3 regions of the Klebsiella sp. genome follow, and region 3 is predicted to be linked to each of the others. Evidence: predicted binding sites of a transcription regulator. Region 3 holds the regulator's gene; each other region holds the start of a gene.

Region 1 (4,004 bases), on a different contig from region 3:
GTTTTCACCTTTCCTGCGTACGCGTGGGCAAAGCCTGACTACTATTGGCTTGTATATGCTGGTGGGGGCGATGCAGCTTGGCATCATGTATATGTTGAGCTTCCACGCCTACCTCTATTTGACGGTCTCTGAGCTCCTGCTGTTTACCGTTCTGACGCCGCTCTATATTACTCTAATCTACGATCTGATGAGCCGACGTCGCCTGCGCTGGGGCTACGCCTGCAGCGCATTGCTGGCGGTGATCGGCGCGGGAATTATCCGTTATGACCAGGTGACCAACCATTTCTGGACCGGTCTGATCCTGGTACAGCTCTCCAACATCAGCTTTGCTATCGGCATGGTGGGCTATAAGCGCCTGATGGAAACGCGCCCGATGCCGCAGCATAACGCTTTCGCCTGGTTCTATATCGGGGCGTTTCTGGTGGCGGTAGTTGCCTGGACTCTGATGGGTAACGCGCAGAAAATGCCGGAAACGTCGCTACAGTGGGGCATTCTGGTCTTTCTTGGCGTGGCGGCGTCGGGAATCGGTTATTTTATGTGGAACTACGGAGCCACCCAGGTGGATGCTGGTACGCTCGGCATCATGAACAATATGCACGTGCCTGCCGGGCTGCTGGTGAACCTTGCCATCTGGCAGGAGCAACCCCGCTGGCCGAGCTTTATTGTTGGAGCTCTGGTGATCCTGGCCTCGCTGTGGGTCCATCGGCGTTGGGTCGCTCCGCACTCCGCACAAACGGTAAGTGGTCGCAAGCGTGGTTCCGCGCTGAGCGAATAAACGCCTCGGTAGCCGGCTGACGCTGCTCGCCATCGCGCACTGCGGCGTACAGTCGGCTCCACAGCCCCTCGCCCAGGGTCTTGGTCACCACCAGGCCCTGGCGTTCAAAGTTTTCTACTACCCAGTGCGGTAGGGCAGCGATACCCATCCGTGCGGCTACCATCTGAATTAACAGCAGCGTATTGTCGACGCTCTTCAGCTGCGGGCTGATCCCTGCTGGCTGTAAAAAGTGACGCCAGATATCCAGGCGCGCGCGCTGCACCGGGTAAATCAGCAGCAGCTCGGTGGCTAAATCCTCAGGCGCAATCCGCGTTTTTGCCGCCAGCGGATGATCCGGCGCCATCACCAGACGCACTTCAAAATCAAACATCGGTGAATAGTGCAGACCGCTGCGCGGCAGAATATCAGAGGTCATCACCAGATCCAGCTCACCCTGCTGCAACCCCGGCTGCGGGTCAAAGGTGACGCCGGACTGGAAATCCACTTCGACATGCGGCCAGCGGGCGCGGAAATTTTCCAGCGCCGGGGTGAGCCATTGAATACAGCTATGGCATTCGATGGCGATACGCAGCCGGGTTTGCTGCGGCTCGTTACAGTCCTGCAAGGCGCGGCTGATTTGCGGCAGCACCTGATTGGCCAGCTGCAGCAGAATCTCTCCCTGCGGGGTAAAACGCAGCGGCTGGCTTTTACGCACAAATAGACGGAAGCCAAGGCGCTGTTCCAGATCGCTGAACTGGTGGGACAAGGCGGATTGCGTCTGGTGCAGGGCCGCTGCCGCGCCTGCCAGAGAACCGCTATTCCGCAACGCCTGGAGCGTTTTCAGGTGTTTTATTTCGATCATGAAAGTCCTTCACTTCGGCATGAATAATTTGCGCTTGAGGAATATACAGTACATTCACATTATGGATGTGTAAACATCCAGACGGCTAAATACTAAAAATTCCATAAGGGCATATCATGACAATTATTAACCACACCCTCGGTTTCCCTCGCGTTGGCCTGCGTCGCGAGCTGAAAAAAGCGCAAGAGAGCTACTGGGCAGGCAATAGCTCCCGTGAAGAACTGCTGGCGGTTGGGCGTGAGCTGCGTGCTCGCCATTGGGATCAGCAGAAGCAGGCAGGCGTTGATCTGCTGCCGGTGGGCGATTTCGCCTGGTACGACCATGTTCTGACCACCAGCCTGCTGCTCGGCAACGTGCCGGCTCGTCATCAGAACAAAGACGGTTCCGTCGATATTGATACCCTGTTCCGCATTGGCCGAGGTCGCGCGCCGACCGGTGAACCGGCTGCCGCCGCGGAGATGACCAAATGGTTTAACACCAACTACCACTACATGGTGCCGGAGTTCACCCAAGGCCAGCAGTTCAAGCTGACCTGGACCCAGCTGCTGGATGAAGTGGACGAAGCGTTGGCACTGGGCCACAAGGTGAAACCCGTTCTGCTGGGGCCGGTCACTTACCTGTGGCTCGGTAAGGTGAAAGGTGAGCCGTTCGACCGCCTGAGCCTGCTGAACGCTATTCTGCCGGTCTACCAGCAGGTGCTGGCGGAGCTGGCGAAACGCGGCATTGAGTGGGTACAGATTGATGAGCCGGCGCTGGTGCTTGAGCTGCCGCAGACGTGGCTGGACGCCTTTAAGCCGGCTTATGAGGAGCTTAGCGGCCAGGTTAAGCTGCTGCTGACCACCTATTTTGAAGGCGTTACGGCGAACCTTGATACCATTACCGCGCTGCCGGTACAGGGTCTGCACGTTGATTTTGTTCACGGTAAAGATGACGTGGCAGAGCTGCATCAACGTCTGCCTGCCGACTGGCTGCTCTCTGCGGGGCTGATCAATGGTCGCAACGTCTGGCGCGCCGATCTCACCGAGAAATACGCGCAGATTAAAGACATCGTCGGTAAACGCGAGTTGTGGGTAGCCTCTTCCTGCTCCCTGCTGCACAGTCCGATCGACCTGAGCGTGGAAACTCGTCTGGATGCGGAAGTGAAGAGCTGGTTTGCCTTCGCCTTGCAAAAATGTGCCGAGCTGGCGCTGCTGCGTGATGCCCTGAACAGCGGTGATACTGCCGCAATTACCGAATGGAGCGCGCCAATTCAGGCCCGTCGTCATTCAACCCGCGTGCATAATGCGGCGGTTGAAAAACGCTTGGCGGCGATTACCGTGCAGGACAGCCAGCGCACGAGCGCCTATGAGGTGCGTGCCGAAGCGCAGCGGGCGCGCTTTAAGCTTCCAGCCTGGCCGACCACCACTATCGGCTCTTTCCCGCAAACCACGGAAATTCGCAGCCTGCGTTTGGACTTCAAAAAGGGCAATCTTGATGCGAATAACTATCGTACCGGCATAGCAGAGCACATCAAGCAGGCGATTGTGGAGCAGGAGCGGCTGGGGCTGGACGTGCTGGTGCACGGTGAAGCCGAGCGTAACGATATGGTGGAATATTTCGGTGAACACCTGGACGGTTTTATCTTTACCCAGAACGGCTGGGTGCAGAGCTACGGCTCCCGCTGCGTCAAACCGCCGGTAGTGATCGGCGACGTCAGCCGCCCGGAAGCGATCACCGTTGAGTGGGCGAAGTATGCCCAGTCCCTGACCGATAAGCCGGTAAAAGGCATGCTGACCGGCCCGGTGACCATTCTCTGCTGGTCCTTCCCGCGTGAAGACGTCAGCCGTGAAACCATTGCGAAACAGATTGCCCTCGCGCTGCGTGATGAAGTGGCGGATCTGGAAGCGGCGGGCATCGGCATTATCCAGATTGATGAACCGGCGCTGCGCGAAGGTCTGCCGCTGAAGCGTAGCGACTGGGATGCGTATCTGGCGTGGGGCGTCGAGGCTTTCCGCATCAACGCCGCCGTGGCGAAAGACGACACGCAGATCCACACCCATATGTGTTATTGCGAGTTTAACGACATTATGGATTCCATTGCCGCGCTGGATGCTGATGTGATCACTATCGAAACCTCGCGTTCCGACATGGAGCTGCTGGAGTCGTTCGAAGAGTTCGACTATCCGAACGAAATCGGGCCGGGCGTTTACGATATTCACTCGCCGAACGTCCCGAGCGTGGAGTGGATTGAAGCCCTGCTGAAGAAAGCGGAGCAGCGTATCCCGGCAGAGCGCCTGTGGGTGAACCCAGACTGCGGCCTGAAAACCCGCGGCTGGCCGGAAACCCGTGCCGCGCTGGCTAACATGGTTAAAGCCGCGCAGAACCTGCGTCAGGGATAATGCAGAATTA
Region 2 (4,004 bases), on a different contig from region 3:
TCCAGACTCTGGCCGATAGCGGACATATCGTCGACAAACAGGCGCATTTTGTCATACAGACGCCCCGCTCTTTCGGCAATTTTCTGCGCGTTACGGCTCTGATGCTCATAGCGCCACAGGTTGGCGATGGTACGCAGTGCGACCAGCAGCGTAGTCGGGCTAACCAACATAATATTGTTCTTCAGCGCTTCGCTAATCAGCTCCGGCTGACGGTCAATCGCCAGCAGGAAGGCGGGTTCAACGGGGATAAACATCAGTACGTAGTCGAGCGAACGTAGCCCCGGCAGCTGTTGATAATCCTTACGCCCCAGCAGACGCATATGATTACGTACGGAAGCAATATGCTCCTGTAACGCCGTCTCGCGGGTGTAATCATCATCGGCATTAAAGTAGCGTTCATAGGCGACCAGAGTCATCTTGGCATCGATAACCACGTCTTTGCCCTGCGGAAGACGCACGATCACATCCGGCTGCATCCGTGAACGGTTGTCGGTTTCAATACTCACCTGCGTTTGGTATTCATGGCCCTCCCGCAGCCCGGAAGCTTCCAGCACGCGGGTCAATACCACTTCTCCCCAGTTGCCCTGAGTTTTGTTATCACCCTTCAGCGCGCGCGTCAGGTTTAGCGCTTCCTGCGCCATTTGCGCATTAAGCTGCTGAAGGTTGCGGATTTCATGAGCCAGGGTATGACGCTCCCGCGCCTCCTGACCGAAGCTATCCTGAACCTGGCGGCGGAAACCATCCAGTTGCTCACGTAACGGGGTCAGCAGCCCGTGCAGACTCTGGCGATTCTGCTCATCCACCCGTCGGTTGCTGTGTTCGAATATTCGGTTTGCCAGATTCTCGAACTGCTCGCTAAGGCGCTGCTCGCTGTTAACCATCTGGCGAATTTTATCTTCCGCATGCATTTGCGTGGATTCAAGGCGGGTGGTCACTTCGCGGAGATCGGCCTCCAGCGACGTATTGATATCGCGCAGGCTGCGCAATTCGTTATTGAGCAGCTCGCACTCTTCTCGCCAGTGGGACTCTTGCACCAGTTGCTGACGCGCCGCGCTCAGCTCAATATCCAGCTCGCGCCGCTCTTCAATGAGATCGGCACGGATTTGATCGGCATGCGCTTTGGTCGCCAACCAGCCCACAATAAGCCCCACGGCCAGCGCCATAACGGCACTAATAATTATCGAGATATCCACAACGCCCCCAGCAGCAACCACTTACGTCACAAAATAGAATTGTGCTGTACAAACGTCCAGTTTAAAAGGGTTTTCCTGCGAGGGGCTACGCAAACATTCAACAAAAAATCCCACATATCGGGATGGCATCTTATAAATAGGGAATTTGTGCGGTAAATCACCATTATTACTATTGGGGTAAGGCAGAGTAACCACAAAATAAGAGGGCTTAATGGATGCTAAAAGAGATGCAGCACATCGCAGGAGCGCAAACGCTGCTTCGTGGATTAGCAGTGATTGATGCCGTGGCAACGGGGCACAGAGACTTAAAATCCATTAGCGAATTCACCGCTACACCAAAAAGCACGGCGCATCGTCTGGCTACCGCACTCGTGGAACAGCGCTATCTGCGCTATGCCGCAAATGTTGGCTACGATCTCGGCCCGCGGCTGATTGAACTGGGCGCACGAGCTCTGGATACCATCTCTCTACCGGCGCTGGCACGTCCATGGTTACAAAAACTCGCCGATACCACTAAAGACACGGTCCACCTGGGCGTACGTGAAGGTGATGAAGTGCTGTATCTGGAGAAAATTAACAGCCAGCGGGGACTGGAAATGCGTTCCCGTCCGGGCCACCGGATGCCGCTGGCATTAACCGGAATCGGCAAAGCCTTGTTGATAAATGATTCTCAGGATGATCTGCGGGCTCTCTTCCTGCGCCAGAGCACCGAACACTATCTGCAGCGTTTTCTGACGTGTATGCAGCGTTACTCCCAGGGAGGCTATGCGTTCGACCTGGAAGAAAACGAACCGACTATTCGCTGCGTAGCGGCCCCCATATTCGATGCCCGAAACCAGCTTATCGCCGCAATCTCGGTCGCCAGCACCGCAACCTATATGTCACGGGATCGAATGGATGCCCTGATTCCGCTTGTACGCTCCTACGCGGGCCATATTTCGGCGGAGCTTGGTTGGGCAGGCTAACCGATTCGCCATTTTTACACCGCAGTCAATAACAAGGAGGTAAGAACAATCACCATGGATAACCACACACGTTTATTAGCACTGGACTGGGGAACCACCTCACTGCGCGCCTGGCGCCTTGGCGATAACGGCCAGCAGCTTGAGTCCAGAGATCTTCCCTACGGCATCATGAAGTTACCCGCCAATAAAGGAGGGAGACTGGCAGCGTTCCAGGAGGCCTTTCTAGCGGCCTGCGGCGACTGGCTACAGACCACCGGCTGCCGGGACGTTATTGCCTGTGGGATGGTCGGCAGCGCCCAGGGCTGGAAAGAAGCCGCTTATTTACCCTGCCCCACCAGCCTGGCGGATTTTGCCGGGCAGCTATGCTCACTGGAGATATCGCCTTCAATACGCCTGTCAATCATTCCGGGCCTGGCAGTATATGGCGACGATCCGGAAGTGATGCGCGGTGAAGAAACGCAAGTTTTCGGCATCCTGTGCAGCCAGAGTGATAATAGCGGCGAAATGATCATCGGCATGCCGGGGACGCATTCCAAATGGGCGCTGGCTCAGCAAAACAGCGTGCTGGAGTTTCGCACATTTATGACCGGCGAACTCTTCGATGTCCTGAAAAACCACTCCATTCTTGGCGCCACAATGCAGCCCTCGCAGGATACAGACTGGCAGGTATTCGATGATGGTGTCGCGACGGCTATCCGCCAAAAAGAAGCGGGGCTGCTTTCCACACTCTTCTCGACGCGTACCAAACTGCTGGCCGGACAAATCTCAAGCCGACAGCAGTCTGACTATCTTTCCGGACTGGTTATCGGCCATGAGCTTGCTGGCTTGCGCCAGACTCTACTGGCTGATGAGGAACGACGCCTGAACACACCGATCGTGCTCACCGGCAACCCAACCCTGTGTGAACGTTATCAGCGCGCCTTCCGTCAGACGATAGCGGATCGCCCAATTCAGTTTATCGCACAGGCCACCGTGGCTGGCCTGTGGCAAATCGCTTTACGCGCCAGGCTTATCCACGACGCATAACGGAGAGACACAGATGGATTTGAATAATTGCATTAAAGAACATGGTCTTATCGCCATTCTGCGCGGAATCAAAACCACAGAAGCGAAAGAGGCTGGCTTCGTGCTGTATGAAGAAGGTTTTCGTCTTATTGAAGTTCCACTCAACTCCCCTACGCCCTATGACAGCATTCAACTGTTACGCCAAACCTTGCCGGAAGATTGCGTAATTGGTGCCGGAACGGTGATGACCTTCCGGCAGGTTGAGCGGGTTAAACAAGCCGGGGGTCAGCTGATTGTGATGCCCCATAGCGACTGCGCGGTAATTGCTGCCGCTAAAAATGCAGGTCTGCTTTGCACCCCTGGAGCCGCTACGTTGACGGAGGCCTTTGCCGCTATAGAACACGGTGCGGATGCGGTCAAAGTGTTCCCGGCAGAGCAGATAACGCCCGCGGTTATTAAAGCCTGGAGAGCCGTCGTACCGCCCCACATTCCCCTTCTCCCGGTTGGCGGCATCACGCCGGAAAAAATGCAAGATTACCTCAGCGCAGGCGCGGATGGATTTGGTCTGGGTGGGGCGCTTTATAAGCCAGGCGATAGCGTAAAAGAGGTTCGTCAGGCCGCCAGTGAGTTTATCTCAGCCTGGCAACAACGCGTACGTTAAATGTACCGATATTTCTATCTCCAGTAAGTGATTCGGGTGAACGAACGCAACCAACGCACCCGCAGCTTGAAAGACGACGAGTATAAACAATAATAAGGGATTACTATGATTAGACATCTTACCAGGCCATTACAATATCTCTCTGCAGTTCTCGTTGCCGGAACGCTGCTAAGCGCATTA
Region 3 (4,004 bases):
TCCATGAGCCTCGCCCTTCAGGCCGCCGGGATACGGCGTTCAAATCTGTTCCAGACAGATTTGTCGCTCGCCCCAGTCACTTACTGGAGTCAGCTCCTGGGGATTCTCTGCGTTGCCGCGTGATTCGGCCTTCAGCCTCACCCCCTCGGGGCCAGCGCAAGCGCTGTTCAAAACGGTTAACCGTTTTGTCCTGCAACTCAAATTATTTAGGGTATAAATCGTTAGGACAGGCAATAATAAGGGGATTAAAACACGACGTTTTCGCTACCAGCGATAATCGTTTTTAGTTTCCCAATCCTTCACTTCTTTCTCGGCCTGATCTTTGGCGTATCCATAGCGTTCCTGAATTCTGCCAACCAGCTGGTCGCGCTTACCCTCGATGACGGTCATATCATCGTCGGTAAGTTTGCCCCATTGTTCTTTCGCTTTACCTTTCAGCTGTTTCCAGTTACCGCCGATTTCATCTTTATTCATCATGTCATCCTCATCGTTCGGTGATCGTTCGGTGAATGAACAGCCCGCAGTGTGCCGGACATGACTTAACTATAGATGAGTATTCTGAGTAAGATTTATTATTCGGAATCTTTAACCATCATATTAACAATATACGCTATGAAAACCAGGTGTCGCGCTGCCAGTGACGCCGCCAGACGATTGCCAGTGAAGCCCCGCGCAGGGCAAGAAACACCGCCAGCGCCAACCATAGACCATGATTACCAAGAACCGGTACCGTCAGCAGCGTCAGGGCGAATCCCGCCGCCGCTACCGCCATGCTGTTACGCATCTCTGCCCCGCGCGTTGCGCCGATAAACATGCCATCCAACAGGTAGCACCAGACGCCAATGACCGGCAGTATTGTCTGCCAGATGAGATAGCGGTCGGCGAGTTGCTGCAGAGAAGGGAGCGACGTTAGCAAGGCGATAATCTGCTCGCCAGCAAGGCTGTAAATCAGCGCAAACGCCAGCGCTACCATGCCTGACTGACGGCAGGCCGCACGCCATACCTCAAGCAGTTGGCTGCCGTCGCGGGCACCGTAAGCCTGCCCGGAGTGCGCCTCCACGGCGTAGGCAAAACCATCCAGCGCGTAGGCGGTAAAGGTGAGCATGGTCATCAGCACCGCATTGACCGCTACAACGTCAGCGCCAAGGCGGGCGCCATATACCGTCATCGCCCCAAAACACAGTTGTAGCAGCAGCGAGCGCAGCATAATGTCGCGGTTCAGCGCCAGAAGACGGCGCACATCGCCGCGCCACGCGGTTTTCAGCATCGATAGCGAAACGCCCCGCAGTACCAGCACGCGTTTCGCCATAACGAGTCCAATGAAAAAGGTGGCGTATTCTGCTGTTACGGTCGCCAGGGCCGCGCCCTGCACGTTCATATGCAGGCCCATTACCAGCCATAAATCGAGCACGATGTTGAGTACATTACCGACGACCAGCAGGATCACTGGTGCACGGGCATACTGCACGCCCAACAGCCAGCCCAGCAGCACCAGATTCGCCAGGGATGCCGGAGCGCTCAGCCAACGAATCTCGAGGAAACGGCGGGCCTGTTCAAGCACCGCATCACTGCCGCCGACGATGTGCAGCGCCAGATTAATTAACGGCATTCTGAATAGGACGATGGCTATCCCGGCAGCCAGTGCCAGCCCCAGCGGCTGCACCAGCGCACGCGCCAGCCGTTGGGGATCTTTCGCGCCGAATGCCTGGGCCGTCAGACCAGTAGTACTCATGCGCAAAAACAGGAGCAGCATGAAGAGAAAGCTGGTCGCCATTGCGCCAACCGCAACGCCGCCCAGATAAACCGGGCTATCAAGATGACCGATAACAGCGGTATCCACCAGCCCCAGCAAAGGAACGGTGATATTAGAGAAAATCATGGGCAGCGCTAAGCGCCACAGGGCTTTATCGGCGGCGTTAAAAAGCATGGGGAAGAGCCCAAATGAAGAAGTAAGACAGCGCAGCATCATGTATCAGATGATGCTGCGAGATGAAGAGGTTACTGCCAGTTGCCGTTGCGGATAACGCCGACAGCCAGGCCTTCAATAGTGAAACTTTGCTGGCGTAAATCCACCACGATTGGGGTAAATTCGCTGTTTTCAGGCAGCAGTTCGACGACGTTACCCTGTTTTTTCAGACGCTTCACGGTAACTTCATCGTCAATGCGGGCCACAACAACCTGGCCATTGCGCACATCCTGAGTTTTATGTACCGCAAGCAGGTCGCCATCCAGTATACCGATGTCTTTCATGGACATTCCGCTTACGCGCAGCAGAAAATCGGCATTCGGCTTAAACATTGCCGGATCGACCTGGTAGTGGCCTTCGATGTGCTGCTGTGCGAGCAGTGGTTCACCTGCTGCGACGCGGCCGACAAGCGGCAGGCCGCTTTCTTCTTCCGTCAGCAGACGAATACCGCGGGAGGCACCGGAAACGATCTCGATTGCGCCTTTACGCGCCAGCGCTTTCAGGTGTTCTTCCGCCGCGTTTGGGGAACGAAACCCCAAGCGCTGAGCAATCTCCGCACGCGTCGGCGGCATGCCCGTCTGGCTGATATGATCCCGAATGAGATCAAACACCTCTCGCTGCCTGGTCGTTAACGCTTTCATTCCGCCCCCTGGGTGTATATACAGTTATGCTGTGAGTATATACAGCTAACGGTGATTTTGGAACCACATTTCACACAAAAATCAGGAGTTTCTTTCTGTTTTGCGAGCCGCTATGGCATGGCTTAGCGGTAGTTTGACCACAACAGCGTTCCCCATGTGATCAACGCGATAATAATTGCCAACAGGACCGCCGCAGAGCCCATATCTTTCGCGCGGCCAGACAACTCATGATGTTCAGGGCCAATACGGTCAACGACCGCTTCAATCGCGCTGTTGATAATTTCAACTATCATCACTATCAGGACCGAGCCAATCAGCAAAACGCGCGTGATGGCATCGACATCCAGCCAGCAGGCTATCACCACGGCAATAATGGCAGCTATGCCTTCCTGACGAAATGCGGCCTCATTGATCCACGCCGCACGGAATCCTTTCCAGGAATACCCCGCGGCTTTAACGATTCGGGTTAACCCAGTGGTATTATTGGCCATCAAACAAACCTTTTTATGTAAATGACGTCAATGAGTGTACGCGTTTGCCGCGTTACAACGGAAATTTTGCGCACTTTCTGTTATTCTTGCGGCGCATTTGCATGATTAACCAGAGGCTTCACATCGTCTATGTCTGGCTGGCAACGAATTTACTATAAATTACTGAATTTACCATTAAGGGCACTGGTAAAAAGCAAGTCAATTCCGGCACAACCTGCTCAGGAATTGGGCCTGGATACCTCACGTCCCATCATGTACGTCCTGCCCTACAATTCGAAGGCGGACCTGCTGACGCTTCGCGCTCAATGTCTGGAACATGAATTACCGGACCCGCTTGAGCCGCTGGAGATCGATGGTACCCTGCTTCCACGCTACGTGTTTATTCATGGCGGCCCGCGTGTTTTCACCTACTACACGCCGAAAGAAGAATCCATCAAGCTGTTCCATGATTATCTGGATCTGCACCGCAATCATCCCGACCTTGACGTGCAGATGGTGCCGGTTTCGGTGATGTTTGGTCGTGCTCCAGGGCGTGAAAAAGGCGAAGTGAACCCGCCGCTGCGTATGCTAAACGGCATTCAAAAATTCTTCGCCGTTCTGTGGTTGGGTCGCGACAGCTTTGTGCGTTTCTCGCCTTCGGTCTCTCTGCGCAAAATGGCAGACGAGCACGGTACCGATAAAATTATCGCCCAAAAGCTGGCCCGCGTGGCGCGTATGCACTTCGCCCGCCAGCGCCTGGCGGCCGTCGGTCCGCGTCTGCCCGCACGACAGGATCTGTTCAACAAGCTGCTGGCGTCAAAAGCCATTGCCCGCGCTGTAGAAGACGAAGCGCGTAGCAAGAAAATTTCCCACGAGAAGGCCCAGCAAAACGCCATCGCCTTGATGGAAGAGATCGCCGCAAACTTC

Evidence for each region. The regulator LexA, encoded in region 3, represses DNA repair genes until DNA is damaged. The targets are predictions, from matches to a motif close to TNCTGTATGTACATACAGNA.
Region 1: a site for LexA is predicted at 1,680-1,699, ahead of metR (HTH-type transcriptional regulator MetR). Genes of this name have one in related genera too.
Region 2: a site for LexA is predicted at 1,236-1,255, ahead of rmuC (DNA recombination protein RmuC). Genes of this name have one in related genera too.

The regions. Positions count from the first base shown of each region.
Region 1 is NZ_JAPUEW010000096.1:14,873-18,876, reverse strand. It holds gene QVF11_RS26870 (carboxylate/amino acid/amine transporter) at 1-775, shown strand, start outside; gene metR (HTH-type transcriptional regulator MetR) at 660-1,616, opposite strand; gene metE (5-methyltetrahydropteroyltriglutamate--homocysteine S-methyltransferase) at 1,733-3,994, shown strand.
Region 2 is NZ_JAPUEW010000013.1:16,931-20,934, forward strand. It holds gene rmuC (DNA recombination protein RmuC) at 1-1,193, opposite strand, end outside; gene QVF11_RS06005 (IclR family transcriptional regulator) at 1,409-2,158, shown strand; gene QVF11_RS06010 (2-dehydro-3-deoxygalactonokinase) at 2,213-3,184, shown strand; gene QVF11_RS06015 (2-dehydro-3-deoxy-6-phosphogalactonate aldolase) at 3,198-3,824, shown strand; gene QVF11_RS06020 (Bug family tripartite tricarboxylate transporter substrate binding protein) at 3,930-4,004, shown strand, end outside.
Region 3 is NZ_JAPUEW010000072.1:13,903-17,906, forward strand. It holds gene QVF11_RS21595 (CsbD family protein) at 265-474, opposite strand; gene dinF (MATE family efflux transporter DinF) at 611-1,927, opposite strand; gene lexA (transcriptional repressor LexA) at 1,999-2,607, opposite strand; gene QVF11_RS21610 (diacylglycerol kinase) at 2,730-3,098, opposite strand; gene plsB (glycerol-3-phosphate 1-O-acyltransferase PlsB) at 3,228-4,004, shown strand, end outside.